DNA from 3 places in the Corynebacterium sp. HMSC071B10 genome. Region 3 is predicted to be linked to each of the others. Evidence: predicted binding sites of a transcription regulator. Region 3 holds the regulator's gene; each other region holds the start of a gene.
What was found. Region 3 encodes LexA, which represses DNA repair genes until DNA is damaged. Its sites were predicted from a motif close to CGAACANNTGTTCG; they were not measured.
Positions count from the first base shown of each region.

Region 1: HMPREF2990_RS04065 (HNH endonuclease signature motif containing protein) is a predicted target of LexA. The motif match lies at 8,224-8,237, and genes of this name have one in related genera.
Region 2: HMPREF2990_RS06705 (HNH endonuclease signature motif containing protein) is a predicted target of LexA. The motif match lies at 8,446-8,459, and genes of this name have one in related genera.

Region 1 is NZ_KV817997.1:86,207-96,418, reverse strand. It holds gene HMPREF2990_RS04100 (DUF885 domain-containing protein) at 1-128, shown strand, start outside; gene HMPREF2990_RS04095 (AbrB family transcriptional regulator) at 125-1,132, opposite strand; gene HMPREF2990_RS04090 (TSUP family transporter) at 1,158-1,919, shown strand; gene HMPREF2990_RS04085 (TetR/AcrR family transcriptional regulator) at 1,939-2,538, shown strand; gene HMPREF2990_RS04080 (basic amino acid/polyamine antiporter) at 2,531-3,994, opposite strand; gene HMPREF2990_RS04075 (ATP-dependent RNA helicase) at 4,029-6,200, opposite strand; gene thpR (RNA 2',3'-cyclic phosphodiesterase) at 6,226-6,768, shown strand; gene HMPREF2990_RS04065 (HNH endonuclease signature motif containing protein) at 6,765-8,186, opposite strand; gene HMPREF2990_RS04060 (sugar O-acetyltransferase) at 8,288-8,821, opposite strand; gene HMPREF2990_RS04055 (LysE family translocator) at 8,839-9,417, shown strand; gene HMPREF2990_RS04050 (SDR family oxidoreductase) at 9,422-10,135, shown strand; gene HMPREF2990_RS04045 (heavy metal-binding domain-containing protein) at 10,153-10,212, shown strand, end outside.
Region 2 is NZ_KV818006.1:183,768-193,979, reverse strand. It holds gene HMPREF2990_RS06760 (histidine phosphatase family protein) at 1-476, shown strand, start outside; gene HMPREF2990_RS06755 (TlpA family protein disulfide reductase) at 491-1,075, shown strand; gene HMPREF2990_RS06750 (cytochrome c biogenesis CcdA family protein) at 1,038-1,856, shown strand; gene HMPREF2990_RS06745 (cytochrome c biogenesis protein ResB) at 1,857-3,485, shown strand; gene ccsB (c-type cytochrome biogenesis protein CcsB) at 3,525-4,547, shown strand; gene galE (UDP-glucose 4-epimerase GalE) at 4,561-5,541, shown strand; gene HMPREF2990_RS06730 (hypothetical protein) at 5,538-5,795, opposite strand; gene HMPREF2990_RS06725 (DUF4229 domain-containing protein) at 5,835-6,143, shown strand; gene HMPREF2990_RS06720 (AEC family transporter) at 6,160-7,074, opposite strand; gene HMPREF2990_RS06715 (hypothetical protein) at 7,161-7,688, shown strand; gene HMPREF2990_RS06710 (hypothetical protein) at 7,682-8,005, shown strand; gene HMPREF2990_RS06705 (HNH endonuclease signature motif containing protein) at 8,552-9,703, shown strand; gene HMPREF2990_RS06700 (1,4-dihydroxy-2-naphthoate polyprenyltransferase) at 9,642-10,212, opposite strand, start outside.
Region 3 is NZ_KV818007.1:226,914-237,125, forward strand. It holds gene HMPREF2990_RS07730 (1-phosphofructokinase family hexose kinase) at 1-626, opposite strand, end outside; gene HMPREF2990_RS07735 (DeoR/GlpR family DNA-binding transcription regulator) at 816-1,607, opposite strand; gene lexA (transcriptional repressor LexA) at 1,771-2,451, opposite strand; gene HMPREF2990_RS12725 (hypothetical protein) at 2,672-3,040, shown strand; gene nrdR (transcriptional regulator NrdR) at 3,122-3,580, shown strand; gene hrpA (ATP-dependent RNA helicase HrpA) at 3,585-7,511, opposite strand; gene HMPREF2990_RS07755 (hydrogen peroxide-inducible genes activator) at 7,548-8,507, opposite strand; gene HMPREF2990_RS07760 (peroxiredoxin) at 8,643-9,239, shown strand; gene HMPREF2990_RS07765 (alkylhydroperoxidase, AhpD family) at 9,326-9,850, shown strand; gene HMPREF2990_RS07770 (HNH endonuclease signature motif containing protein) at 10,021-10,212, shown strand, end outside.

The sequences.
Region 1 (10,212 bases), on a different contig from region 3:
GGGACTGGTGCAACCTGCGCGAGCAGGCGCTGGCCCAAGGTATGGAGGTGAGCGAGTTCCACCGCAAGGCGCTCTCACTCGGCTCCATGCCGATGGACATGCTCGCCCACGCGGTGCTCAGCCACTAAAGCTTCCGCAAAATCTTTGGTAGGTAGCCTGCGAAAATCAGGATGCAGATGAGCCGGATAATCTGCAGCGAGACCACCGCAGGCCCCGCACCACCTTCCGCCGAGAGTGCCAGCGCGGTTTCCAACGCGCCCGGGGTGGTGGCGAGGTAGCCCTCGTAGAAGCTAATGCCCAGCCACTTCGCCACCGCCCAGCCGGAAGCGGCACATGCACCCATAAGCAGCGCAATGTAGGCAAGCGTGGCGGGCAGGAGTGTGCTGAAGTGCCGCAGCGCTGGCACCGACAGCCCGCCCCCGCAGATCCAGCCGAGGCACAGGAAGGCCCCGATCATCAGTGGCTCCGGCGGCACGATCTCGAAGGGGACCACCGCGCCGCACGCGACCGTCGCAAGCATCGGGCCGAACACGCTGGAGTTTGGGAGCTTCAGGAGCTTCCCCACCGGTTGGCCCACAAGCACGAGCGCCGGGACAAGCAGCCACATCCACCAATAGGGCTCGAGTGCGCTCGGCGCGTGGGTCTGCGGCGCGTCCAAAAGCCCCGCGACCAAAGGCAGCGTCATCGAGACCACCAGCAGGCGCAGGTACTGGGTGAGCGCGACGTAGCGCACGTCCGCGCCCACTTCCTTTGCGATCGCCGGCATCACCGACGCCCCGCCCGCAAGCAACGAGAGCACACCCGTCTCCCGCGAGACCCCACGATCCGCCAGCAGGATGCCGCCGACGAAGGCGAGCATGATCACAAACGCCGCCGCGAGCAGACCCGGCACGATAAAGGGAAGCAAGTCCCGCGGCGGGATGCCTACCAGCGGCAGCGCCGCCATCACGCCGATCGCGCCGCGGGCGAGCTTAAACACCTGCTCGTTGACCCGCAGCTCTTCGCCAGTAGTCAACGCGCACGTGCCGGCGGCGAGAAGCGCGCCGAGGATCCATGCCGCGGGCACGTGCAGCGCGGAGAGTATCCAGCCCAACAGCACGGAGGCCGGGGCGACAAATATCCAACGCTGCATAGGCCCCGATAGTAGCGTGAGCGATATGTCTACTCTCGTGCTGCTCGCTGCCGCGTCTCTTGCCGCCGGGTGGATCGACGCGGTGATCGGCGGCGGGGGCCTCGTGCTCATCCCGGTGCTCATGTCCGCCACCGGGCTCCCCGCCGCGAGTGTCTTGGCCACGAACAAGGTCGCGGCGGTCACTGGTACCGCCTCGGCGGCGGTAACTTTTGTGCGAAAAGTTGGGGTGCCCAAGCTGACCTGGGGCTACGCGCTCGCCGCTGGATGTGCTTCCGCCGGGGGCGCGCTCGCGGTGGCGTTGATTAGCGACTCGGTTGTGCGCCCCATCATCATCGCACTGCTGCTCGCCGTCGGCATCTTCGTCACCTGCAAGCCGGAGTTTGGCACGAAAAACCAGCAGCTGTTTACCCGCCGCCGCGCGATCGCGGGGCTTGCGCTCGCCGGGGCAGTCGGGTTTTACGACGGTATCTTCGGGCCCGGCACCGGCATGTTTCTCATCATGGGCTTTACCGCTGTGTTCTCGCAAGCGTTTCTGCAGTCGGCGGCGATGGCGAAGGTGATCAACACCGCGACTAATCTCGGCGCGCTCGCCGTCTTCATCGCGGGCGGTTACGTGCAGTGGAAGCTCGCGCTCGTGCTCGCCGTGGCGAACGTGGTGGGTGCCCAATTGGGGGCAAGAACGGTGCTCAAGGGCGGCTCGAAACTCGTGCGTGTCGCACTACTTGTGCTGGTAGTCGTCCTTTGTGCTCGACTCGGGTGGCAGGAGTATCTGACTCGGGCGGGCTAGTATGCCAGAATACGTAGCTATGAGCCGTGTAGATAGTCAATCAAAAACATCTGGTGCGAAGAAGCCTACGACGGAGGAGCGCATCTACGACTCTGTGCTGCGCATTGCCCAGCAGGAGGGGTTCGGTGCCACGTCCATCGACGCCGTCGTGGCCGATTCCGGCGTGGCGAAGACGACCATCTACCGGCGCTACGCAGACCGGAAGGAAATGCTGGTCGACGCGCTGGACCACATTGCGATCTCCATCCCGAAGCCCGTCGACTATTGCGAGGCCGGAAAACCGCTGACCAGGGATGCGTTCCGCGACTACATTGCTGAGCTCGGTGCCTTCGTCGAGGACAATGTGGGCACGAGAGTGTTCGGCTCGCTCATCGCCACCGCCGATCCGCTCGTCGTGGCGTGGCGTGACCGCTTCGAGGAGTCCTTCTACGACCAGTTCATCGAGGACATCGAGGACGCGCAGAGCAACGGCACCCTGCGCGCAGGTGTCGATCCGGGCGTGGTGGGCGCGATGGTCGTCGGCGCGGTGATCCTGCGCTCGACCTTCAACGTGGGCAGCGCGAAGCTTTTGGCCAAGCGCATCACTGAGGTGCTGTGGCCGGTGATTGGCGTTAACTGAGGGTGAGGGTGCCGTCGAGAAGCTTGAGCACGGCGACGACGGCACCGAGCACCACAATGCCGACGACGACCCACTCGAAGGCGTTGAACAGGCGCTCCTTGTTGCTGATGCGCGTCCACACATACGGGATGATGCCCGGGACCACCGCGAGCGCGCCGAGCAGCACGTAGACCGGGTCCGCCGCGTAAATCAGCCACAGGGAGTACACGAACCCGACCGCGCCGATGAGCATGTGGCGCTGGTTCTCCGCGCGGGTGGTTTCCGGGCCCGAGTCGTCGAAGCGCGTGCCCGCGTGCGGGTGGCTCAAGCCCTTGCCACGCAAGCTGAGCAGCACGAGGTAGAGCGCCGAGAAGATGTACGGCAGCAGGTACATGATGGTGGCCAGCTGCACCATCGCGTTATACGACGCCTCGTTAGCGAAGAAGATGATCACGAACAGCTGGATGACCAGCGTGGACACCAGCTGCGCGCGGAACGGTGCACCAGAGTTGGTGGTCTTGCCCAGGGCCTTGGGCAGCAGGCCGTCGTTAGCCATGAGCACGATCGGCTCCGCGCACAGCATCTGCCAGGACACGTACGCGCCCAGCACCGACAGGCACAGGCCGATGGAGATGAACACGCCGCCCCACGGGCCGACCACTGCCTCAAGGACTGCGCCCATCGAGTTCTCCGGCAGCGCCGCCAGCTCCGGCTGGGTCAGCACGCCGTAGGAGAGCGTTGACACCGCGACCAGCAGAAGCAGGACGGAGAGGAAGCCGATGATGGTGGCGCGGCCGACGTCGTTACGCGTGCGTGCCTGCTTAGAGTAGACGGATGCGCCCTCGATGCCGATGAACACCCACACCGTGTAGAGCATGATGCCCTGCAGCTGCTGGGAAAACGGAATCGCCGAATTATCGCCCCAAAAGTCGAGCGTGAACTTGTCCCAGGAAAAGCCGAGGAACGCCACCAGCACGATGAAGCACAGGATCGGCACCAGCTTGGCGATCGTCGTGATCACATTCATCACCGCCGCCTGCTTCACCCCGCGCGTGAGCATGGCAAAGATCGTCCACGTCAGGATAGTGACCGCGCCCGCGAGCACCCACGTGTTCTTGAACGCGGGCACGTAGTAGCCGATGGTGGAGAAGAACAGGGTGGCGTAGCCCACCTGCGCCATCACCGAGCCGAGCCAGTAGCCGAGACCGCTGGTGAACCCGATGAAGTCGCCAAGACCCGCGCGCACATACGAATACACGCCGGAGTCCAGGTGCGGCTTCCGACGCGCCAAGATCTGGAACACGAACGCGATCGAGAGCATGCCCACGCCGGCAATCACCCAGCCGATGAGCATCGCCCCGGGGCTCGCCACGGAGCCGATATTCTGCGGCAGGGCGAAGATGCCGGAGCCGATTGTGGAACCGATGATCAGGGAGACCAACGTCCACATAGTCACTGTGTGGGCACGGGTAGTCATGACGGATAAGTTACCTGGCACACCCAGGAAACTGTTAGTTTTGACGCTTTTTAGTCAGCGCGGTCGGCGTGGCGGTCCACGGGTCCTCCGGCCAGGGGTGCTTGGGGTAGCGCCCGCGCATCTCTTTGCGGACGTCTTGGTACGGCCCGTCCCAGAAACTGCGCAGGTCGTCGGTCACCGCGAGCTCGCGCCCGGCAGGAGAAAGCAGGTGGAACAAAAGCTTGCGTCCCGCGATCACCGGCGAGTCTGCGAGTCCAAACGCGAGCTGCAGCTTCACCCGCACGATCGGGCGCCCGGTGGAGTAGTCGATCTTGCCGATCGGCAGCCTTTCCGGCGCGAGCTCGTCAAGCTGTGATGCCTCCGGCCAGGGCAGTTGCCTCAAGAGCGCGTTGCGCATGTTGAGCTGGCTTATCGACGCCCCGTTCGCCAACTCCATGGCTTCCACCGAATAGTCGCCTGTTGCAACGTCCGGCCACGGGTCGCCGAGCTGCTCGTGCAGGAAGTCGAGGCGCGCTTTGAGGCGCTGAGCTCCGTCGTCGAGCTGGAAGTCGCGGAGGGAAAGGTCCTTCAGGGCCCGCTGCGCCTCCTCCGGCGACAGCTGCACCGGCGTGGAGCTCAACTCGATCGCGCCGACGGCCCGGACCTTGCGCCCGCGGACCTTGCCACCTTGGAGGGTTGCGCGTATTTCTTCTGTAACCCGCTCCTCCGGCAGGTGGTAGGGCGCAGCCTCGCGGATGATCGCCCCGCGGGCGGTCCTTTGTACCTCGGCGGCGGCGATCCACTCATCTTTTCCGCCAAAAGTTGCCCGGGTGCCGCTGGCGAGCAGGTATTCGTCGCCGATGCGCTTCGCCACCCACTGCGGAAACGCGGTCGCGATCACGTCGCCGTCTGGGACCTTCGGAGTTGTTGGCACCAGGCGCGCGAGTCGTTTCGCGTCCATGTCGCCAAGCTTTGCGACGCACACCGCCGCCCCCGATCCGTACTTCAGCAACGCGGCACCAAGCCGGGGGTCCAGCGGCAGCGCAACAAGCTTTCGGCCAAAACTTGTGATCGCGTTGTTCTCGTCTAGGGCTCCGAGGTCGCGGAGGGTGGCGTGGGCGTCGGCAAGCGACTGCTCCGGCGGTGGGTCGAGCAGCGGCAGGTCGGGCGAGCCCCACGCCGCGATGGCGAGCGCCGCCGAGGTGAGGTCGCTGGTGGCAATTTCAGGAGAAATGTCGGGCGCGAACTTCTGGAACTCCTCGCGGGAAAACGCCCGGACAACTTCGCCCGGCCCGAGGCGACCCGCGCGGCCCGCCCGCTGCTCCGCGCTGGTGACCGCCTCTGAGACCGTGACCAGGCCCGTCATTCCGCGGTTGTCGCGCCGTGGGACTCGGGAAAGTCCCGCGTCCACGACCCGGCGCACGCCCGGCACGGTAATCGACGACTCAGCGACGCTGGTGGAAACAACCACCTGAGAGTCGCCATTGAGCGCCTCGTCCTGCTCGGCGGAGGAAAGGCGGCCGTGCAGGGGCTTTGCGTCTGTGCAGGTGCCGCACACCAGGTCAACCTCGCGCGCGCCGGGCACGAACACGAGGGTGCGGCGGTCACTATTTTCCGCCAGGCGTGCGACGTGCTGGTAGAACGCGCGGGTGCCTTGGATGCGCTCTGGATGGGGTGCGTATTCAATCTCCAGCGGATGGGTGATTGCCTCCGTCGACAGGATCTGCGCGCGCATGTGGGTGGCAAAGGTTTTCGCATCCAGCGTCGCGGACATCGCGGCAAGGTAGAGGTCCTCGCGCAGCACCGCCACCTCCATGCACACGGCGAGTAGCAGGTCGGTGTCCAGCTGGCGTTCGTGGACCTCGTCGAGGATGACCGCGTTGACGCCGTGAAGATCCGGGTCCTTGAGCAGGCGATTCAGTAAGACTCCCGGCGTCACGAACTCGACGAGCGAGCCGTCCTTGTGCTCGCCGCGGATCGAATACCCAACTTTTTGGCCCAAAGTTGAACCGTCGAGGTGCGCGAGCCTCCTCGCCGCAGACCGGACCGCCACGCGGCGCGGAGCGGTCACGATAGTTTTGCCGACCTTGTTCGCGATCGCCGGCGGCAGCAGCGTTGTCTTACCGGTGCCGGGCGGTGCCTGCACCACGAGCGGCCCGGAATCCGGCAGTTGGTCCAGGGAATTCGCCACGGGCAGGCCCTGTCCGATTTTCGCAAGGTCAAACATGAGTTTCCAGGGTAGCGTGAGGGGCATGAGACGTCTCTTCGCAGCGATCGTCCCACCAGATGAGGTCCGCGAGCACCTCGTCACCGCCTTGCGCCCAATCAGGGACTTCTCCGGCACTGAAACGCGCTGGACCGACCCCGACAACTGGCACATCACCTGCGCCTTCTACGGCAGCCAGCCCAACGACGCCGCCGCCGTGAGCGACCACCTCTCGCAGGCGACTGCGTTTACTCGGCCTCTTCGCCTCCACCTGCGCGGCGCGGGCTGCTTTGACCGCCGCACCCTGTGGATCGGCGTCGGCGGGGACAAAGCGCCGCTCAAAGACCTGATGGCGGACTGCCAACTCGACCCAGAGCAGTGGCACCGCCAGCGCGCCCACCTGACCGTCGCCCGCAAAGGCACCAGGACACGGGACATGCTGCTTCTCGACGACCACGCCCACGCCCTCTCCGTCTACTCCGGCCCCGACTTCACCGTGGATGAAGTCCACCTCATGGAGTCCCACCTCGGCCGGGGCCGCAGCGGCGGGCCGAAGTACGAGGTGGTGGACACGTTCTACCTGCGCTAGGCGGGGAGGAGCTCCGCGAGCGCTCGCTCGACGTAGCTGGAGGGGTCGTAGTCGGGGAGTACGTCTTTGGGCTGGAAGGTCATGCCGTACTCGTCTTCCAGCGCCGCGATGCGTGCCTTGGCCTCCGTGAGGTCCTGGTCGCGGTCGAAGTCGTCGAGGATGGCGTGGCCCTTGGCGTTGAACTCCGCCGTCCGTGCCCGGTTCGCGCGCACGCTGGCGAGGCTGGAGCGCCACCGGGGGTTGGTCGGGGTGACCTGTCGGCCAAGGAGCCCGTCCGGCTCGTTGATCTCGTAGGTGCCGTCGGAAAACAGCCAGATGATGTCGCCGGTGACCGGGTCGGGGACGTAGCTCGCCCGCTTATCCGTCTTCAGGTTGTGGTGGTGCTGGCACAGTGGGAACAGGTTGCCCGGGGTGGTCTCGCCGCCCTCGTCGAAGGGGATGCGGTGGTCTAGCTGGCACGAGTGTGCCGGCGCGGTACAGCCGGGGTAGACGCAGGTGCCGTCGCGAGCGGTGACGTAGTCGCGCATCTCGGCAGTCGGGCTGTAGCTGGGCGTGGAGGCGTTGGCAGCTTCGTCCATGTCCAGCACTTTCGCCCCGGTTTTGGCGATCCACTCATCGAGCGCTGCCGTTGCCTCAGGCCCCGTCCAGCCATGGCCGGGGAACTGCACTGGATCACCCGGCTCGCGGCCTTTCGGCGCGTAGCAGTGCAGGACTGGCGCATTCGTGGGGGTGACCTCGCCGGTGAGCAGCTTGATCATGGCTTCGGCCAGTGTCACCTTGTGCTCGCGCGCCGCCGCCATGATGCTCTTTCGGCACCGGGCGGCGCTGAGCTCGTTTGTGTTCAGCTGCATGATGGACTGCTCGACCCCGTCCAACAGGAAGGCATCGAAGCTGACCTGCTCCTGCGAGCGGGAGCGTTCGCGCTGTTTGCGCTGCTTCTGGTCGTAGGCGCGCTCCGGGTCGATCTGTCGGATCAGCTCCCGGATGCGGCGGGTCACCGTGTGGCGTTGGGGCATGTGCTGGTTGGTGCGGGTGGGGGTGAAGAGGGAGGTCAACGCATCGTCGATAAGCGAGAGCGCCTCGGGGTCGACCTTTTCCCCGAGCTCGGCGAGGACCCGCTCGATGGCGACGAGGTGCGACATGTCGAGCAGGCGGGAGGCGCGGTGGAGCGCTTGCAGGCGCGGGAGGAGGCCCAGCGTGGCGAAGGCGAGGATGCCGCGCTCGACGAAGCCTTTCGACCACGCGGTGGCCTGCTGGATTTGAGTCACACGCATGTCGAAGTCTTCGATTTCGGTGTCGATGTACGGGGAAAAGACGGCGAAGTGGGCGTCGCGGACGGCTTGGCCGGCGGAACTTATTGGGTCGTCGGGTCGTTGGGTACGGAAATGGGCTGGCGGGCTTTTGGTTGTAGTGGTCACGGTGTCACCCCTCGAAATGAACTTTCCTTCAAAGTAGCGCACGCATGTTCTATTCGCAAGGGTTATCGCAGAGGAGATTTGGAAATGGTGGCCTACCTGTGCTAATTCGCGTGCTTTGCGATGTTCCGTTTAACCACAGCGGGCACGCCTGCGGCGAGCGAGTCGTCGGGAAGGTCCTTCGTCACGACCGCCCCCGCAGCGATCACGCACCGGTCGCCGATGTGCACGCCCGGCATGACCATGGCGCCCGCGCCGAACCAGCAGTTTTCGCCGATCACGATGGGTTTCGCGCGCTCCCAGCCAGCGGCGCGATCGTCGGGGTCGAGCGGGTGCTCCACCGTAATGAGCTGGCAGCCGGGCCCGAAGAGGGTGCCCGCGCCGATGGCCACGTCCGCGATGTCGAGGATGGTGCAGTTGAAGTTCATGAAGCAGCCCGGCCCAAAGCGTGTGTTTGCCCCGTACTCCAGGTGGAGCGGCGCCCAGATCTCGGGGACCTCGCTCGATGGGAAGATTTCGGCCAAAAGTTCCCGGGCGCGTTGGGGGTCGGTGTTGTGGAGGGCGTTGAACTCGCGAAGCAGCGCCCAACCTGGCTGGTGGTCGGGCAAGGTCTCCGGCTTATACCAATCATTCGTCATGCGGTTAGGGTAAATGCATGTTTCTGCTTCTTGCCACGTGGATCGCGGCGATTGCGAGCCCGGGCCCGGACCTCTTCCAGCTCATCCGCGTGGGCACGAAGGATCGGCGCGCCGGGGTGTTGTGTGCGCTGGGGATCATGGTGGGCAACACGTGCTGGATTGTGGCGTCGATAGCTGGGCTGAGCGCGCTGGTGAATACGTTTCCGCAGGTCCTTGCGGTGCTGCAGCTGGTGGGCGGCGCGTACCTCGGCTGGATGGGGCTGAGCGCGATCCGCAACGCCAGTAACCCGGACGTGCCGGCGGCGTCGACGGTGCGCAAGCCCTTTCGCCTCGGCTTGGCCACGAACCTTTCCAACCCGAAGGCCATCCTCTTCTTCGGGGCGATCTTCGCGCAGTTTAATGCCGGGGTAATTGAAGCGCTGCTGCTGATCGTGACGGGCGTGGTCTGGTTCGTGGGGTTCGCACTTTTGGCCGCAAAGTTGGGCGGGGTCATCAAAACCTATGGTCACGTGGTGGACAAGGTCACCGGCGCGATCTTCGTGGCGCTCGCAGCGTGGATGATCTTCAGTGGGGCGCGCACAATTTTGTTACCCTAAACACATGACAGTACAAAAAGTAGCGGTAGTCACTGGCGGTTCTGCAGGTATTGGCGCGGCGGCAGCTCGTGCGTTGGCACAGGACGGCTGGCACGTTGTCGTCGCGGCGCGGCGTCTGGACAAGTGCGAGGCGATCGCCAAGGAGATTGGCGGGGTTGCGGCGGAGTTGGATGTGACGGATCAGGTGAGCGTCGATAAGCTTGCGGCCCAGCTCGAGCGGGTCGACCTGGTAGTCAACAACGCGGGCGGCGCGAAGGAACTCGACTTTCTGCGGGACGCGAACGATGCGGACTGGGAGTGGATGTTTGAGACGAATGTGATGGGTACGATGCGGGTCACCCGCGCGCTGTACCCGCAGCTCAAGGCGTCGGAGGGCCTGGTGATCAACGTCGGTTCGGTCGCGGGCACGGACGCGTACAAGGGCGGGTCCGGCTACAACGCGGCGAAGTACGGGCTGCGTGGTATCACCCGTGCATTTCGCCGCGAGGAGGCCGAGCAAAACATCCGCGTCACCGAGATCGACCCGGGCCGCGTGAAGACGGACTTCTCGCTCAACCGGTTCAAGGGCGACGAGGCGAAGGCGGCCGCCGTCTACGAGGGCAAGCTCAACCTCACCGCGGAAGACATCGCGGAGGCGATCCGCTGGGTGGCGAGCCTGCCACCACACGTGAACATCGACACCCTCAACATCATGCCGACTGACCAGGCCGAGCGTTAGCGACTATCGTTGGTCATATGATTCTGACTATGACCCCGAACGTCGAAGGCCGCCAGATCACCGAGTACATGCGCGTG
Region 2 (10,212 bases), on a different contig from region 3:
AATTCTTCGCCGGGCGCGACGTGACCTACCTGGCGGCGAGTCCCTTGGAGCGCGCCCAGGAGACGGCCGCGCCGATCGCGGAGGTCACCGGGCTCGAGATCCAGACCCGCGAGGACATTATCGAGGCGGGCAACACCTTCGAGGGCCTGCGCACGAAGGGATGGCGCAGCCAGCTTCTGCACCCGGTGCGCTGGCGGCACATGCTTAACCCCTTCGAACCGAGCTGGGGCGAGGCCTACGTGGATATCTGCGAGCGCATGTGCGCCGCGGTAGAAGATGCCCGAGACAAAGCGGAAGGCCACGAGGCGGTGATGGTGAGCCACCAGCTGCCCATCGTGATGGTGCAGCGCTACGTGCAGGGCAAACGTCTTGCGCACGCGAGCCGCGAGTGCGATCTGGCCAGCGTGACGTCACTTGTGTTTGACGGCGACGTTGTTGTTGACTGGTCGTATACCACCCCCGCCGAGAAGATTTGAGAGGTACTCACGTCATGCGCAGAAGCTTCGGCCTGCTCGCGGCCCCCATGGCGGCACTGCTGCTGCTCACCGGCTGCTCGTCCGATGGCGGGTCGGAGACCTTTGCGTTCCACTCGCCGGGCGGGCAGACCGAGATCTTCTACGAAGAGGCTGAGCGCAAGCCGGTGGAGGACTTCCACGGTGAGTCGCTGAGGGAGCCGGGCGAGGAGATCCGCTTAAGTGACTACGAAGGCGAGATCGTCATCCTGAACGCGTGGGGCCAGTGGTGCGCCCCTTGCCGCGCCGAGGTGGACGATCTGCAGGAGACACAGGACGAGCTTGAGCGCCGCGGCACCGGCACGGTGCTGGGAATCAACGTGCGCGACTACCAGCCGGAAATCTCCCGCGACTTCCTCACGGATAACCACACGACGTACCCCTCCATCTACGACCCGCCGTTTAAGACCGCCTCCTTCCTCGGCGGCGTGCCCAGCTCGGTGATCCCCACCACGATCGTGCTGGACGCGCAGCACCGCCCGGCCGCGGTGTTCTTGCGCGAGGTGACCGCCCAGGATCTGCTGGATGTGGTGGACAGGCTCGAGCAGGAGGACGGCGCTTAAGGTGGGCGAGACGTTTGCGGACCTCGTAGCGAGCGGCCCGCTGCTGCTGGGCATGTGTGCCGCAGCAGCAGCCGGGCTGGTCTCTTTCGCCTCGCCGTGTGTGATCCCGCTGGTGCCCGGCTACATGTCGTATCTGACCAGCGTGGTCGGCGGCGAGATGCGCATGGATGAGCACGGCCCGCAGGTGCAGTCCCGCAAGTGGGCAGTCGCGGGCGCGGCAGGGCTCTTCGTCGCCGGTTTTACCGTGGTGTTTCTCTTAGCCACGGTGTCGGTGTTCGGCGCGATCAGCCTGATCAGGCTCAACGCCGAGCTACTCATGCGCATCGGTGGCGTGGTCACCATCGTGATGGGCATCGTCTTCTTAGGCGCCATCCCGGCCCTGCAGCGCGATACGCGCATGCAGCCGAAACGCGTAGCCAGCTGGCTTGGCGCGCCGCTGCTCGGCGGCGTGTTCGCCCTGGGCTGGACGCCGTGTCTGGGCCCAACGCTCGCGGCGATCATCTCGGTGTCGGTGGGCACGGAAGGCATGACCGCGGCGCGCGGCGTGTTGCTGGTGGTGGCGTACTGTCTGGGGCTGGGCCTGCCGTTCGTCCTGGTGGCGCTGGGTTCGGCGAAGGCGGTGCGCAGCGTCGATTTTCTGCGCCGCCACTCGCGCACAATTCAAATCATCGGCGGCGTGCTCATGATTCTCGTGGGCGTCATGCTGGTGTCGGGCCTGTGGGACCTGTTTGTTGGCTGGTCGAGGCAGTGGATCGTTGGATATGGAGCGACGGTGATTTAGGTGAAGCAAGTGTGGACGTGGCTGCGCAAGGCGTGGCACTGGCTGACCAGTATGCGCACGGCACTCGTGCTGCTTTTCCTGCTCTCGCTGGCCTCGATCCCGGGCTCGCTGTTGCCGCAGCGCAACGTGAGCGAGTCGCTGGTCAACGACTACCTCGACGCCAATCCGACGATGGGGCCGATCTACGATCGCCTGCAGCTTTTCGACGTCTTCAGCTCCACCTGGTTCGTCGCCATCGTCACCCTGCTCATGGTGTCGCTGATCGGCTGCATCATCCCGCGCTCGATCGACCACTGGCGCGCCTACCGCGCCCAGCCCACACGCGCCCCGCGTTACCTCTCCCGCATGCCGCTGCACGCACAAGGCGAGGTCGTCGGCAGCCGCGAGGAGGTCGAGGCGAAGGTCCGCGGCCTGCTGAAGCGCTGGCACGTGGCCGCCTACTCGCCAGAGGAGGACCGCGCGGGCACCTATTCCATCTCGGCGGAGCGCGGGTATACGCGCGAGCTGATGAATCTGCTGTTCCACATCGGGATTGTGGGCATGATCGTCGCTTTCGCCGCGGGCCGCATGGTCTACTACGAGGGCCAGGTCATTGTGGTGACGAACTCGGAGTCGGAGTACGCGGTGCCGGTGGAGCAGTCCACCGAGTTCTGCAATACTTCGCCCGCCAACTTCGACGTCTTCCGCGCCGGCCCGCTTTTCGACGGCACCGGGCTCACCCCTTTCTGCATCGATGCCAAAAACTTCCGCGCCGAGTACCTGAACAACGGGCAAGCGAACGGCTTCTGGTCCGACATCTCCTACACGGACGATTTGAGCGCGCCGAAGGAGGACTGGCAGGAGACCACCCTGGCGGTGAACCACCCGCTGCGTATCCACGGCGACCGCGTGTACCTGCAGGGCCACGGCTTTGCCCCGCAGGTGACGGTGACGTGGCCGAACGGCGAGTCGCGCACGCAGATGATGCAGTTCCGCCCGAATGATTTACAGACCTTCCTGTCCTCCGGTGTGATGCGCTTCGACCCGCCGGCAGGCATGTACCCGGACCTTCAGGAGCGCCGCCAGCACCAGATCGCGCTCGAGGGCAACTTCGCGCCGACCGCCGAGTGGGGCGGGGAGAACGGCGACACGTTAGCTTCCGGCTTCCCCTCGATGGATAACCCGGCGATCTCGATGGACATTTACCGCGGCGACTCGGGGCTGGACTCGGGCCGCCCGCAGAACATTTTCGTGCTGGACCAGATGCTCATCGCCGATGGTCGCCTGCAGAAGGTGGAGCGGGTCAACCTCGCCCCGGGCGAGGAGGTCACCATTGACGGCGGGGTGAAGGTGCGCTTCGACGGCGCGGCCGAGTATGCCAACTACCAGATCTCGCGCGACCCGACGCAGATGTGGGCGCTTTTGGCCTCCACGATCATGCTGGTCGCCCTGGCCGGCTCGCTGACTATTAAGCGCCGTCGCATCTGGGTGCGCCTCACGCCGGCCGCAGGCGGCGTCACCGCCGTGGAGATCGCCGGCCTTGCGCGCACCGACCGCGCTGGATGGGGCCCGGAGTTTCGGGAGCTTGCCGCCGAGATCCTTGGGCAAGCGGAGGAAGATGACCCCGAAGAGGTGGATGACCTCGGATAACCTTGGAAAACAAGGTGTCGATAAGGTAAGTTGACAACCATGCTTGTCAACACCACCATGGCGGAGCTGTCCGATCTCACGTTTCGCACTGCATTCATCATTTACATCGTCGCGCTTTTGATGTCGTGCGTGTACTACGGCCGCGTCCTCGCGGTCGTGGACGCGCGTCGTGAGCGCAGCGAGAAGCGTGCGCAGGAGCGCACGGAAGAGAGGATTGCGGTCGGCGCGGGCGGTCCCGCGGTCGTCGAGAAGCAACTGCCCTCTGAGCAGGACCTGGATGAGGCGTACGAGGCGCGGGTGGCTAACGCCCGCAAGTGGTCGGGCATGACGCAGGCCCTGGTGTGGTTCGGTGTGGCCCTGCACCTGGTGGCTTTTGTCACCCGCGGTATCGCGGCGCAGCGCTTCCCGCTGGGCAACCTGTACGAGTACATCCTGTTTATGACCGCGGTGATTATGGTGGCTGCCGCGATCGTGATTGGGCGCAAGGGCTGGCACACGATTTGGCCGTGGCTGCTGTTCCCGATGGTGGTGGCGATGTTCCTCAACTCGACGGTCTTCCACATGAAGGCCGCCCCGGTGGTGCCGGCGCTGCAGTCCTACTGGCTACCGGTGCACGTCTCCACGGTGTCGATCGGTGCCTCGGTCGGTATCGTCTCCGGTGTGTTCGCGCTGCTGTACCTGCTGCGCATGTGGCAGCCGAAGGGTGAGGAGCACGGCTTCATTGGCAAGATTGTGCACCCGTTGCCGTCGGCAAAGACGCTGGACCAGATCACCTACAAGACGGCGATCATTACGCTGCCGCTGTTTGGCATCGGCATCGTCTTCGGCGCGATCTGGGCCGAGGTGGCCTGGGGCCGCCCGTGGAACTGGGACGCGAAGGAAACCGTGTCCATGATCACCTGGATCCTGTACGCCGCCTACCTGCACGCGCGCGCAACCGCGGGTTGGAAGAATTCGAAGGCTGCGTGGATTAACGTGTTTGCCCTGGCCATGACGATCTTCAACATGACCTACGTCAACACCGTGATCGCCGGCCTGCACTCCTACGCCGGGCTGAACTAGGGAGGCGCGTTACATGAAGGTCCTCATTACCGGTGGCGCCGGTTTTATCGGCTCCACCATCGCTTCCTGCTGCGAAGACAACGGGATGACCCCGGTGATCCTGGACGACTACTCCACCGGCCTGCGCGTCTTTGCCGAGCGCTTCGCCCACTACGAGGGCGACATCGCGGATGTGGCGCTGCTGCACCGCATCATGGACGAGCACCCGGACATCGAGGCCGTCGTCCACTGCGCGGCGAAGATCATCGTGCCGGAGTCCGTCGCCAAGCCGCTGTACTACTACGAGAACAACGTGGGTAAGGCGACCACCTGCGTGCGTGCGCTCGCCGAGCGCGGCGTGAAGCGCGTCCTGCTCAGCTCGACCGCGGCGATGTACGCGCCCGACGAGCGCCTGCTTGTCGACGAGCAGAGCGCCTGCGACCCCTCGAGCCCGTACGCGGCGTCGAAGTGGATGCTGGAGCGCGTGCTTGCCGACGCCGCCGCGGCCGGCCTCATCCAAGCCACCTCCCTGCGCTACTTCAACCCGATCGGCGCGGACCCCAAGCTGCGCACCGGCCTGCAGAACCCGGCACCCTCGCACGCACTCGGCAAGATGATTTCCGCATACCAAGCGGGCGAGCCGTTTACCGTCACCGGTGTCGAGTGGGCCACCCGCGACGGCTCGGGCCTGCGCGACTACGTCCACGTGTGGGATCTGGCGCGCGCGCACGTCGCGGCGCTGCAGGCGGACCTTGCCGACTACGAGGTGATCAACCTGGGCACCGGCCAGGGCACGACCGTCTTCGAGCTGGCCGACGCGGTCGGCGAGGCGACGGGCACCCCGCTCGAGGTGCGCACCGCCCCGCCGCGCGACGGGGACGTCGCAGGTTGCGCTACTCGCACCGACAAGGCTGCTCGCCTGCTTGGATGGCGCGCGGAGCGCAGCGTCGCTGACGGGGTCCGCGATTCACTCGCGTGGGCAAAGCGCCTGCCCGAGGTGCTTGAGCGGGGCTAGTTCTCGCCGTTTTCTTCGCGGCGACGGCGGCGTTCTTCCTCTTCCCGGCGCTTGCGCTCTGCTTCTTCGCGGGCGCGGCGCTCTTTGAAGCGGTTTTTCTCGATGTTCCAGAGGAAGTCTTCATCATCGTCGGGCCCCTTAATCTGCGGGCGCTGCTGGGCCTGCTCGATGCGTTGCTGCGAGCCGGGCCCGAACGCGCGCCACATCAGGTAGATGGCGACGACGATGAGCACGAGGAGTAGTAGCCTTCCCATAACTTCCAACATACTTGGTTGCCGTCTAGGGTTAGGTATATGCGACAACAAGCCCCCGAGCTCGACCCCGCCGCCCGTTCCCGCGCTAACAAAGCTGCCGCGGTGTATGGCCTGTGCCGACTCGGGCTGTTCATCGCGCTGACCGTGGTGATCCAGGGGGCCGCGCTGCTCATCGGCGCTCCAGTGCCGCTGATTATGTCCGCACTGCTTGCCCTGATCGTGGCGTTCCCGCTGTCCATGCTGGTGTTCAAGCGCCAGCGCATCGAGGCCACCGAGGCGGTCGCCCAGTGGCGCGAGCAGCGCAAGGCGCGCAAGGAGTGGATCGCCAGCGAGCTCGCTGAGCGCTAGTCTTAGCAGACTAGCGTTATCCGAAAAGTGCCGCGATGACCAGCATCGCGGGCAGTGAGAGGAACGTGGTGAGGAAGACGGTGTCGCGTGCGACTGTCTCACCGACGCGGTAGGTGGCCGTGTAGTTGTACACGTTCTGTGCCGTGGGCAGCGCGGAGAGGATGAGTGCCGCGTAGAGCTGCGTGCCGTTCAGTCCCATGGCCGTGCCGACGAGCAGGGCGAGGGCGGGCATGGCGACGAGTTTGAGGGTGGTGGCGGTGAGCGTCGGCAAGCGCTCTTGCGAAAGCACACCATCTCCCTTGAGCGAGGCACCGAAGCTCATGAGAATCATCGGGATCGAAGCCCCGCCGAGGATCTCCAGCGGCGCCATCACCGGCTCAGGCACCTGCCAGCCGGAGGTCGAGACGGCGAACCCCGCGAAGGCCGCGAGCACGACTGGGGCGGTGAGGCCGGCGATAAAGGAGCTGCCGATCGAGCGCAGGCCGCCGCCCTCGGCGTTGAGCCCCGCGATGATGATGGGGGAGAGCACCGCCATCTGCAGGACGAGCGCGGGGATGACGTAGGTGGCGTCGCCAATCACGTAGGTGGCAATCGGCAGGCCGATGTTGACCGAGTTGTAATAGCTTGACGACGCCGCCCCCGCCATCGTCTCTGCAACACTGCGGCGGAAGAACAGCGCGCTGAGCCCCCAGTAGATCGCCATCGTCGCCACCGAGGCAATGGCGATGACCCCCACCACCGGCGAGGCGAACGCCGAGGTGTCCGAGGTTGCCACGCTGGAGAAGATCAGCGCCGGGGTGGCCGCCCAGAACGCGATGCGGTTGAGTTGCAGGCGCGCCTCGCCCTTGCCAATCACGCCTTTCTGCGCGAGCACGAAGCCCACACCGATCACGGCGAAGATGATGGCGAAGCCCGTCAACACGTCCAGCACGAGAAAAACAACCTTTCGCGAGACTTTCAGGATTACGTGAACATTGTTCCCTACGCTACTGGGCAATGCGTCAAGGAGGTGCAAGCATGAATCAGCGCACGCGGCTGCTGGCCGTGAGTATTGCGGCCGGCCTCGGTCTGGCGGGGTGCGGCAACTACGTCAACGTCGAGGTCATCGGCGCATCTGGGTTCTCCCACAACGAGCAAGGCGAGATCATCGCTCACGTGCATACCTGCGGGGAGTCGATCAGCCAGCTCGACATCGCGGCGGATCGGCTGGGGCTGGTTGACGACGAGCCAAACGAGGTCCTCGCACGCTACTTCGCCCCCGAAGCACAGTCCGGGCACATCCAGGTGAACTTGAGCGATCCCGCGCCGTGGGCCGAGCAATTGCCTCTCGACGCCACGTACCCCGACAACCGCGCCCTCCTCCTTACCCCCGCGCCTGACGACGACGGGGGCAACGGCGTCTTCCGCCCGGAGAGGACAATTGCGTCTGCGAGCGCGACGAAACGCGAAATCCTGGAGCAGCCAGCTGGTACCGTGCTGAGCGTAAGTGCCTACGATGGGAGTGTGCAGACGTGGACTCAAGCAGAATTCGACGCGGCGTGCTAGCCGAGTCGGCTGTGTTTGGCATCTTCGCCGTGGTGTCGCTGGTTATGCTGCTGGCGTCGTCTGTACTTGGGCCTGCGGGGTGGGCCGTGGTGCTGCTGCTCGGCCACCCGCTGCTGGCGCTCGCGCTCGCAGCGTGGGACACGGTGCGTGCTGAGAAGGTCAACTGGCTGTGGTGCGTGGTGCCGCCGGTGGTGCAGGCGCTGGAGATCCTCGTGATCATGAACCCGACTGCGCTGCCGTTTGTGGCGCTGGTGGTGCTCGGCGGCGCGCTCGGGCTTGGGTTGGGCTACGTGATCCTGCGGGGCAAGCGGCGCTAGGCGGGGGAGTCCGCGGCCGCGGACTGTTCTGGGGGCCGTCCGCGAGTCTGCGGCCGCAGACTTTTTGAGGTTCCTCATCTGCCATTCCAAACTCGCGTGGTGTGCTTAATCGAGAAATGTCACATTTTAATCACAACGTCCACTACCTGTTGCGCTCGAACATGTGTATGTATATAACGGAAGGCAAAACCACCCACCCAAACCGCCGTGCCGCAGAATTGAGAGACCGTCATGGACCTTGTCATCCCGGAAGAAGAAAAACTCGCTGCTCAACTAGCAAAGAATATCCACGTCAACCACGATGATTCCACTGTTGCCCGTGCGCGGATGCTTGATGCCGTCGGGCAGTTCGATGAGGAGGAGTGTGCGCCGCGCCTAGGTTCGAAAACTACCGCCGCTTGGTTAATACGTGATCTACGTATCCCCCGTAGTACTGCATTCGAGTATGTATTCGTTGCCAGAGGGATACGACGATATCGCATGCTTTATGAGTCATTCGAAAAAGCGCGGATTAGTTACACCACCGTCAGGTGGCTGTTGAACTACATGAATGAGGAGAACGAGGGCGAACTCGTCGCAGCCGCCGAAGCAATGTGCTTCTCCGAGCTTCAGCAGAAGCTTGCCGGTGTGGAGCCGAACGATGATAAAGACCCCACCGAGCCGTACTTCCGGCTCAACAAGCGCAAAGACGGGATGGTCCACCTCGACGTCCTCCTGCCAGCCGTCACCGGTGAGGAACTTCTCGCCGCGCTCAAACTCGCGCAGCTGGCCAACCACGGTCTTGACGGCGCGACACCCGAAGAGTTGGACGACCCCGAAGCGCTCGACGCGCTCCTGAAACAGGCGGAAGCCACCGAAGAGGCCTGCCCGGCGAAGAAAACCGCCCCGCCAGGTGCCAACCGCAAGAGCATCTGGGAGGACATCAAATCGACCGCCGAAGCGCTTGACGGGGAGCACAACGCCTCGCGCTTCGGCCCGCCTGAGCCTCGCAACTTTTATTCCGCCTTCATCGCCATGATCAACATGGTGCGCACCAGCCCCTCAAGCCCGCTCCGCACCCCAGGCGCCCACGTGAACATCATGGTCACCGAGGACGGCCGGGCCTGGATGCCCAACAACCTGCAGGCCAAATCCTCCGCGGTGGAAAGCTACATCGCCAACGCCATGGTCCGCTTCCACGTGCTGGATAGCCAGGGGCTCACGCTCAACGTGAGCCGCCAACAGCGCTTCGCCACTGACGGTCAGGTCGCTGCACTCCTGGCCAGCTGGGACCACCAATGTGCCATGCCCGGATGTACGCATACCCGTTTTCTCCAGATGCACCACATCAAAGACTGGTCCCGCAACGGGGAGACCAACATGGACAACCTGCTTCCCCTGTGCTCGTCCTGCCACTCGCTAGTGAGCAACAACTCGGTGCACATCCGGCAGCGAGGTGGCGACATCCACTACCGCTTCGCCGACGGCACCCGCTTCACCGCTTACAACCGGGCGCACCCCACAGTCCCGCCGAAACCCAGCCCCCGCACGTGCGCCGCCACCTGCACGGCCTGTACGGACGAAAAACAGCCCCAACAGTCTGCGGCCGCAGACTGTCAGGGCCAGGAAAACCGACAGCGCCAAGAGCGGCGCACACCTAGTGCGTCGTGTACGGCACCACCATGCCGGAACCCCAAAGCTGTAAACCCGTCACCGTGAGGGCGGCAGCGGTGAGGATGGACCACAGCAGCATGGCACGACCGTTCATACCTAGTACCGGGATGAGGTCCTTGCCCTGAGCGTGCTGACGTTGCACGGTCAAGATGGAGGACACGGCAAAGGGCAGCGCGGCGAAGCCGAGCAGCGCAAGCGAGTTGCCCAGCAGCAGCGTCACCGCAAACGGCGTCAAGGTCAGCACGGTAAACAGGCGGCGCGCACGCACCTCGCCGATGCGCACCGCCAAGGTGTTTTTGCCTGCAAGCGCGTCCGAATCCAGATCGCGGATGTTGTTGGCCAAGTTCACCGACGCCGAAATCGCGCCGACCGCGATGGCCACCAGCCACCCGTCCACGGTCAACCAGCCCGCCTGGGTAAATTGCGTGCCCAGCACCGCGACGAGCCCGAAGAATACAAACACGGCCAGCTCCCCGAACCCGTAGTAGCCGTAAGGCTTCTTCCCGCCGGTGTAGAACCAGGCCGCAGCGATGCACACCGCGCCGATCAGCACA
Region 3 (10,212 bases):
TCGCCGCGGGCGGCGTCGGCTTCGAGAGCGCGCCCGTCGCCGTCGGTAAGCTGCGCGAGTTCGAAGGCATTCGGCTTCATGATGGTCGGCGCGGCCTGCTCGAGGCGCTCACCGAGCGCGCGCAACGGCGCGTCGGAGGTGTCCACCGCGATCAGCGGCACAGTGTCGCGCAGCTGAGCAGTGAGATCGGCGTACCAATCGAGCGGTGCGCCTGGCGGCAGGGATCCGGCGAGCACCGCGGCGTCGGCCTTGTGCGCGTGCTCAGCCAATTGCTTCTCGACGTCCACCCGTTGCTCCCCGGACAACTCCGGGCCAAGCTCGTTGATCTTGGTGGTCGTGCCGTCGGCTTCCGTCAGCGCGGTGTTCGTGCGCACGAAACCGTCGACCGCGATCGGCACAAACGGCACATTGATCCGGCCTACTGCCTGCAGAAACGGATCATTCTCACCGCATGGCGCGAGCGCCAGCGTTTCCCCGCCTGCCTTGGCGATGGCGTGGGAGACGTTGATGCCTTTGCCACCGGCTTCGCGGCTGGCGGCGTGTGCGCGGACGACTTCGCCGCGGACGACCTGGTCGACGGACAGGGTGGCGTCAATACTGGGGTTTGGTGTCAACGTGATGATCACGGGGTACTCCGTACTGTCGATGTCCGGTGTTTTCTACCCCCGGTGTGTCATACCCCGCGGGCAGTGCACTTCAAGTGCCCTTGAACAGCGACAAAGCGGTCGTGTGAGCACCACGTGCTACGCCCAATTATGCCCGATCGTGTGGGAATACTCAAGGAAACGGGCATAAACCCACATACGTGGGGGGGCTTACCCCTCCTCCTCGGTGAGGATGACCTGCACCCCGTTGCGCTCAATCTCCTCGACGAAGGAGGCTGGCGCGTCGGCATCCGTGATGAGCACGTCGATATCGTCGATCGAGCCGAAGCTGACCAGGTAGTCGTTGCCCAGCTTGGAGGAATCACACATCACCACAACCTTGCGAGCGTTGGTTACCATGGCCTGCTTCACCGCTGCCTCCTGCGCGTCTGCGGTGGAAAGCCCGTGGTCGATGGTGAGTGCGTTCGTGCCGATGAAAGCCACGTCGGCCCGCAGGATGGCGAGCGATCGCAGCGCGATATCGCCGACGACAGCCTGGGTGATCGCGCGAACGTTGCCTCCGAGCAGCTGCACGTCCTGCACGTCGGCGCTCGAGAGGTCAAGCGCGGTGGGCAGCGAGTTTGTTACGATGTGGCACTCGCGTGCTGGCGGGTGTTTTGCCATGAGCGAGGCGAGCCCGTTGATCGTGGTGCCGGAATCTAAAAAGATCGAGCCGCCAGGCTTGTCTGGCACAAAATTCAGCGCGGCGCGTGCGATCGCGAGCTTCGCAGCAGAAGCGGTTCGGTAGCGAGCGTCGAGCGGGAACTCTGTGGTGAGGAACGATTGGCTGGCCACGGCACCGCCGTGCACGCGGTGGACCAGCCCCTCGGTGTCCAGCACAGCCAGGTCGCGGCGGATTGTTTCCGCGGTTACCCCGAACTTCCCAGCAAGTTCTGTGACGTTGACCCGTCCCTCAACTGCAGTCAGCGAGGCGATCTGCCGCCGACGTTCTTCTGCGTACACGGCGCTCCTTCGGCTCCTTTGGCACACTAAGCAAAAACCAACACGTTGACCGTATTGTTGCAAAAATCGGTGCCCGGTTACACCCTTTTACTTCCGTTTCCCCCGCTTTGGGGGCGGCGAAAGCCACACTTTGTGCGGCATGCCGACCCGCATCAGGGGTGATTTACAGGGTGCGGAAGACGGAGACGACGCGGCCCATGATCTCGGCATGCGTACCGTCGATAGGCGAGTAGGCGTCATTGTGTGGCAAAAGCCACACGCCGGTGGAGTCCTTGTGAAACTCCTTTACCGTTGCCTCGCCGTCAAGCAGTGCGGCAACGAATTCGCCCTCCTCTGCTACCGGCTGGGAGCGCACCACGACCCAGTCGCCGGGCAGGATGCCTGCATCCCGCATTGACTCGCCAACAACCTGCAGCATGAACAGGTCGCCGTCTCCCAAAAGCTCCTCGGGCAGCGGGTAGTAGCTCGTCACATTCTCCTCGGCGAGGATCGGGGAGCCGGCGGCAATCTGGCCGACAACAGGAACGTAACGCGCATTCGAAGCATCTTCCGGGGCCTCCGCCGCCGGAGCCTTCTGGCGCTGCTTTGTGTTGGGCAGGTGGCGGAGATCAACCGCACGCGGTTTGTTCGGGTCCCGGCGCAGGAAGCCCTTCTTCTCCAGCTCTTTGAGTTGGTATGCGACAGAAGACGTGGATTGTAGCCCCGCCGCATCTCCGATCTCGCGAATGCTCGGCGGATATCCGCGCAGCACCACCGCGTCCTGGATAACCTCCAGGATCCTGCGCTGGCGATCAGACAAAACGCTCATGTCTAAGTTCTTGTTTTCGGGTTTCTTGCGTGCCATGGGTGCTCCTTAATTGTGAAATTGGTGGCGCGTATCGCGCACTCTCTAACCTACCAGACAGGGCAAGGGTGTTCGACTTCTTCTTTGTGGGGTAGACAGCGTTGTGTTTGGGGTGCTATAAATCGAACACGTAACCTAATGTCGAACATATGGGCGCGAGACCGTTCGGTAATGTTCGTCCGGTTTTTAGAATGAAGAAAACGCACAAAGGAGCACAACAATGACCATCATGCACAACCACCCGTATTCGGTCGCTACGAGCGCGAAGTCACGTGGGTATCGCGGATACCCTGTTGCAGAATGGGACCTCATGGAACGAGAACTTTCTGCACGAGAGGTACGCCCTGTTCGAACGCTCAATGTTTCGACTCCGCAGCGAACCGAGACGAGGCCGCAAGCGCGATATATTGGGGATAGCGAAAAATTACAGTTCGAATCCCGCCGCGAAAAGCGCGAAAGCGTACTGGTGGGAATCGGACTTGGAATCGCGCTTATCCTGGGATCTGCAATTGGCGGCGTGTTCTCGCCGGAACAGTCAGGTCACACCTTGCCCACCGAGGCAGAGTTCGCCTTTTACGCACAGCATTAGGTTGCACTGTCTCTCTGGCTGCGGCACCGGGTAGCGTAGGCAAGCAAGAGGATAGATGCCTAGCTGCCGGAGGAGACCGCGATGTACTGCCCGTTCTGCCACCACGAACACTCGCGGGTGACCGACTCGCGCATGATAGACGCTGGTGCCGCAATTCGGCGCCGCCGCGAGTGCACCGAGTGCGGCGGCCGCTTCACCACGGTGGAGAAGGCGGTCCTGACAGTGGTGAAGAGAAACGGCGTGAGCGAGCCCTTCGACCGCGACAAGCTCATCGTGGGTGTGCGCAGGGCGTGCCAGGGCCGCGACGTGTCTGATGACGCGCTCAAACGGCTCGCGCAGCAAGTCGAAGAAACCGTCCGTTCGCACGGCAGCTCCCAGGTGCCCGCCAACGAGATTGGGCTGGCCGTCCTCGAGCCGCTGCGCGCGCTCGATGAGGTGGCGTACCTGCGTTTCGCGTCGGTGTACAAGTCCTTCGAGAGCGCTGACGACTTCGAATCCGAAATCCGGCTGATGCGCCGCCGCGACAAGGACGACTTCTAGGCACCTAGCGCAGCTTGTCCACCATCTTTTCGATCCGGCGGGCGCTGACTGGCTTCGGCGTGCCGAGCCGCTGCGCAAAAATACTCACGCGCAGTTCCTCGATGCGCCACAGTACGTCCTTGTACGCGCGTGTTTTTTCCCGCCCCGCTGGTAGCGTCTTGCGCTTCGCTTCCAGGTAGGCCTTTGCAGTGTCGATGACCTCCTGGCGGTCCGCATCGCGGTCCGGGTCCATCCGCATGTCCTCCAGCCGCAGGCGCATGGCCTCGATGTAGCGCGGCAAGTGCTGGAGGTTGACTAGCCCGTGGATCGTCAGCGCGTTCTTCGGGAGGAAAAACGCCAGCTGCGACTTCATGTCGTCGATGGCTGGGCCCTCCCACTGGGAAAGCTCGCTGGCCATGTTGGCGTACGCCACCAAGCCCGGTGTGACTCCTACCACCATGCGGCGCACTGCGCCCGGCACCTCCGGCTTGATACGCGCGACGAGTGCGTCGAAGTCTTCCGGCGTACGCACCGGCCCGCCGTGCTTGATCAGAAGATCGCGGATAGAGGCGACGCGGGCATCCTCGACCAAGCCCGCGGCACCGCCGTGTGGGTACTGGTCGACTGCGACCTTCTGGCGCAGCGGCAAGCCCTTCGTCATCTGCTGCGGGGAGACCGAGATCTTGCGCAACAGCATGGTCAGCGTCGCCGTCATCATTGAGGCATCCGCCGCGGCCTTGGTGGGGAAGACCTTCACGCGCACGCCATCGCGTGTCACCTCGAGGGCGGGGTAGGCGTCGACCTCGTTGCCGTCGATGGTGGTCGGCACCGTCTCAGGCACCTCGCCGAGCGAGTCGGCGGTCCAAGCTTGTACTGCCTTCGACTCGGAGGCGCGGCCCGCCTTGGACACCGACGACGAGATTTTGCCCGCCTGCCTGCGCTTGAGGGCATCGACATCTTTGTCGTGGTCGACGATGTCGCCACGGCGATCGATCGCGGCGAAGGTGACCCGCAGGTGCGCCGGCAGCCGGCTCGGGTTGAAGTCAGAGCCGTTGACCCCGCTTGCGCCGAGGCGTTGCAGGGCGGTGGCGAAGGCGTCGACAAGCGAGGGCTCCTGCGTATCCAAAAGCGGCAGCGCGCGCTGGGCGAAGTCGGGGGCGGGCACCACCGTGGTGCGGATGCCCTTCGGTAGCGTGCGGATGAGCTCGGTGAGCAGCTCCTCGCGCAGGCCCGGCACGAGCCAGTCGAAGCCGGCCGGGTCAAAGCCGGCGAGCAGTGGGACGGGGACCTCGACGGTGACGCCGTCGAAGGGGTCGCCAGGCTCGAACTTGTAGCGCAGGGCATAGTCGATGGAGCCGCTGCGCAGCGTTTCGGGGAAGGCGGCCTCGGAGGTGTCGGTACCGGCGTCGTCAAGCAGCGCGTCCGGGTCGAAGTCCAAAAAGTGTGCATCTTTGCGCCGCTGCTTTTTCCACCAGGAATCGAAGTGGCGGGCGGTGGTCACGCTCTCGGGCAACTTCGCGTCGTAAAAGTCGAAGAGTGTGTCCTCGTCCACCACGAGTCCGCGGCGGCGCACCTTGTCCTCGACGTGCGCGGCCTCGTCAAGCAGCGCGTCGTTGTGCTCGATGAAACGGTGGTGGCGGTTCCACTCGCCGGCGAGCAGGGCGTGGCGGATAAACATCGCGCGTGCCGCCTCCGGATCGACGCGGTGGTAGGGCACGAGCCGGTCGCGCACGATGGCCACGCCGTAGAGCATGGACTTTTGGTGCACCATTGCCGACGAGCGCTTCCGCGACCACACCGGCTCCGAATAACTGTGCTTGAGCAGTTCTTTCGCGGCGCGTTCGACCCACTCGGGCTCGATCTTGGCCACATCGCGCGCCCAGAGCCGTGAGGTTTCAACGAGCTCGGCGGCCATGAGGAACTCTGGTGGCTTCTTGCTCAGGCTGGAGCCGGGGAAGATCATGAAGCGGGTGCCGCGGGTGCCCTGGAACTCCTTCGAGTTGCCGTCGCGTGCGCCGATGTTCGACAAAAGGCCGGTCAGGAGAGACTTGTGGATGGCGTCCGCGTCCCGCTCGCCGGCGACCTGCGCGGGCATCGACCAACCGAGCTGTTTGGAGACCTCGCGCAGCTGGCGCACCAGGTCGTACCACTCGCGGATACGCATGTAGTGCAGGAATTCGCGCTTCATGCGCTTGCGGAACGCGTTGCCGGAAAGCTCGTCGCGCGAGTCGTGGATGTAGTCCCACAGCTTGAGCGCGGACAGGAAGTCCGAGGTCTTATCCTTGAAGCGGGCGTGCGCCTGGTCGGCCTGGGCCTGGTACTCCAGGGGTCGCTCGCGCACGTCTTGGATGGTCATGCTTGCGACGATCACGGAGACATCGTCAAGCACGCCCAGCGTATTGGCCTCGACGAGCATGCGTGCCATGCGCGGGTCGACGGGGATGCGGGCGAGGTCGCGCCCGATGTCGGTGAGCACTGGCGCGCCGCCGCGCTCCTTGTCCGTGATCGCGCCGAGCTCGTGGAGCAGCAGCAGCCCGTCGCGCACCGCCTTGTGGTCCGGCGGCTGGATGAAGGGAAACTCGGCGATGTCGCCCAGGCGCAGCGAAATCATCTGCAGAATCACGCTGGCGAGGTTCGTGCGCAGAATCTCCGGGTCTGTGAACTCCGGCCGCGCCTCGAAGTTCTCCTCCGAGTACAGGCGGATCGCGATACCGTCGGCAACGCGCCCCGAGCGGCCCGAGCGCTGGTTCGCGCTCGCCTGCGAGACCTCTTCGATGGGCAGGCGCTGCACCTTGGTGCGGGTGGAGTAGCGCGAGATGCGCGCAAGCCCTGTGTCCACCACGTAGTGGATACCTGGCACGGTCAGCGAGGTCTCCGCGATATTCGTGGCCAGCACGATGCGGCGGCCCGAGTGCGGCGAGAACACGCGGTGCTGCTCCGCGTTGGACAGCCTGCCGAACAGGGGAGTGACCTCCACACCGCGCCAGTGCTTCTTCTCAATGGCCTCCATGCAGTCGCGGATGTCGCGCTCCGAGGCGAAGAAACACAGGATGTCGCCGTTGCCCTCGCGCATCAGCTCAGCGCAAGCATCGACGACACCGTCGATCATGTCGATGTCCACTTCCTTGCCGCCGACCTGCTCGACAAGCGGGCGGTAGCGGATCTCCACCGGGTAGGTGCGCCCGGAGACCTCGATGATCGGGGCCGGCTCACCTTGCGCATCGCTGAAGTGCTCGGCGAAGCGCTCCGGGTCAATCGTCGCCGAGGTGATGATGACCTTCAGATCCGGGCGCTTCGGCAGCAGCCGCTTGAGGTAACCGAGCAGAAAGTCGATGTTCAGTGAGCGTTCGTGCGCCTCGTCGATAATGATCGTGTCGTAGGCGTTGAGGAAGCGGTCGCGCTGCATCTCGGCGAGCAGAATGCCGTCGGTCATGAGCTTGACCGCCGTGTGCGCCGAAACCTTGTCGTCGAAGCGGATGGCGTAGCCGACGGATTCGCCAATCTTCTGCCCAAGCTCGTCGGCAATGCGCTCGGCAACACTGCGCGCCGCAATTCGGCGCGGCTGCGTGTGCCCGATCAAGCCCCTACGGCCGCGGCCGAGCTCGAGCAGCATCTTCGGGATCTGCGTCGTCTTGCCCGAGCCGGTCTCGCCCGCGATGATCACGACCTGGTTGTCGCGGATCAGCTCCATGATGTCCTCGCGGCGCGCGGAAACCGGCAGCTGCTCGGGGTATTCGATCGCGGGCACAAGCGCATCTCGCTTCTCGACGACCCGCTGCGCCCTCCCAATATCCTCACCAATCGCCGCCAGCGCCCGCGGTGCCTTGGCCTTGGCGAGCCGGCGGCGGAAGTGGCGCTCCTCATTCAGCGGGACCTTCTCGAGGCGCTTGTAGAGCTCGTCTTTCGTCGGCGCAGTCTCAGGCGCCTCGTGTGCTGCAGCAGATTCCTTCATAGATGAAGCAACAGTGTAGTCGCCCGCGCTACTTTGCTAGGACTTTGCTAGGACGGTGGTGCTGCGCTCGGCTGCGGCACCGTAGGCCTGAACAATCAACCTGCCGAGCGCGGCGAACTCCTCGCCGCGTGTCGACGACGCGCGGTAGGCCAGCCCGATCGTCCGGTGCGCCTCCACGCCTTTGGCGAATGTGGCGAGCCCCAGGTCAGGGCGGTCGCATTCAGTAGCCACCGCGGAAAGGGGCACGAGCGTGGCACCGAAACCGGCCATGACCAGCTGGATGATCGTGGTCAGCGACGCGGCGCGCGTATCCGAATGCGCCGCCGAGGCGTTGCGAGCGTCGGCGCGCTTGCACAGGTCGATGACTTGATCGCGGAGGCAGTGGCCGTCGTCAAGCAAAAGCAGCTCGAGGTTGCTCAGCGCATCGAGCGAGAGCTTGCGGCTGCCAGCGTGTGCGCTGTCGGTGCCGGTGACCACGACGAACTCCTCGTCGTAGAGCGGTACTTCGGTCAGCCCCGTGGCGTCGGTGGGAAGCGCGAGGATGGCCAGATCCATGCGGCCGTCGCGAAGCTGGGCGAGCAGGTGCTCGGTCTGCTCCTCCACGATGCGCGGGCGCAGCTCGGCAAACTCCTGATTGAGGAGCGGAAGCAGTCCCGGCAACAGATAGGGGGCAACGGTGGGGATCACCCCGATGGTCAGCGGGCCGTGCAATACCCCGTGCGTGCCCTTGGCGTGGGAGACAAAGGCGTCTGCGGCTTCCAGGGTCGCCTTGGCGAAGGGGAGGAGCTCCTTGCCCGCCGGTGTGACGATGACCTTGCGGGTCGAGCGCTCGATGAGCTGGATGTTCAGGCCGCTTTCCAGCGCCACGAGCGCTTGCGAGAGTGAGGGTTGTGAGATGTGCAGCTTGCTCGCCGCAGTGCCGAAGTGCTTGTGCTCCGCGATGGTGACGAAGGTGCGCAGCTGTGCGAGCGTGGGTTTATATTCCTTATTGCTCATGCCTATCAGCGTACCGGAGCTTAATAAGTTTTGCTGTTGAAGAATCGTGTGGGCTGTGGCATACTTGGGATCGAAGGCGAAAACCGCCTCGCAGCAAATCCGTACCCGGCAACATTTCTAAATGGAGGAATCACTATGCCGATCATGACCGTTGGAGAGCGCTTCCCGGAGTTCAACCTCACCGCACTGAAGGGCGGCAACCTCAAGGAAGCTAACGCCTCCACCCCGGACGACTACTTCGAGCAGGTTTCCCTGGATAAGTACGAGGGCAAGTGGAAGGTCGTCTTCTTCTACCCGAAGGACTTCACCTTCGTCTGCCCGACCGAGATCGCTGCGTTCGGCAAGCTGAACGAGGAGTTCGAGGATCGCGACACCCAGGTGCTCGGCGGCTCCGTTGACAACGAGTTCTCCCACTTCAACTGGCGCGCAACCCACGAGGAACTGCTGGACATCCCGTTCCCGATGTTCTCGGACATCCGCCACGACCTGATCCGCGCACTCGGCGTCGAGAACGCTGACGGTGTTGCAGACCGCGCAACCTTCATTATCGACCCGGACGGCATCGTCCAGTTCGTGTCCGTCACCCCGGACGCTGTCGGCCGCAACGTCGACGAGGTCCTGCGCGTGCTCGACGCACTGCAGTCCGAGGAAGTCTGCGCCTGCGACTGGCAGAAGAACGACCCGACCAAGAACATCGACAAGATGGCCGTGGTCCAGGAGTCCCTGAAGTAGTACTTCACCTTTAGTTCCCGTGCCGCCCCGCGCTCCGCACCGCTGGAGCGGCGGGGCGCACCTATACCAACCGAGAGGATAAACGTATGTCTATTGATAACCTGCGCAGCGCACTTCCCGAGTACGCCAAGGACCAGAAGCTTAACCTTGGCTCCCTGACCCGCTCCACCGAGCTTTCCGAGCAGCAGCTGTGGGGCACCCTCGTTGCCTCCGCGGCCGCGACCCGCAACGCAACCGTGATCTCCGAGATCACCGACGAGGCCAAGGAGCACCTCTCCGAGGAAGCCATCGACGCCGCCTTCGGCGCCGCGACCGTCATGGCGATGAACAACGTTGCCTACCGCGCCAAGGGCTGGCTCGGCGACGACTACGCACAGGTCAAGTTCGGCCTGCGCATGAACATCATCTCCAAGCCGGGCGTGGAGAAGGTCGACTTCGAGCTGTGGTCGCTCGCCGTGTCCACCATTAACGGCTGCGAGCACTGCGCTGTCGCGCACGCCAACACCGTACGCGAGGAGGGCCTGACCAAGGAGCAGGTCTGGGAGGCCGTGAAGGTCGCCGGTGTCGTGCAGGCAATCGCTCAGACCATTGAGATCGAGGACGCGCGCTAGTCGCCCGCTTATCGACGCCCCGCTCACCCCCGAGCAGGGCGTCTTTTTTTACTTCCCTCAAACCATTATTAGACGTTCGTTTTGGGTCGTTGGTTCCGTTTCGGGCCAATAATGGGTGTATTCTCACATTTGCTTGTTTTGGCAGGTGAGCGTGGTTTATCGTCGGTGGCATGACAGATTTGGATGCACTTGCTTTGGTTGACCGCTGCGGATACGACTTCGTTGCCGCAGCGGCCGGACTCGAGCTTGCCCAATTGCAGGCGCACGGCATCCAACCAGATCGCGCCAAACAGTTGCGTGCGACCGCCGCGGTGTTGTGCGGGCCGACCTCGCACACCAAGTACCAGGCCCGCGCCCAAGAA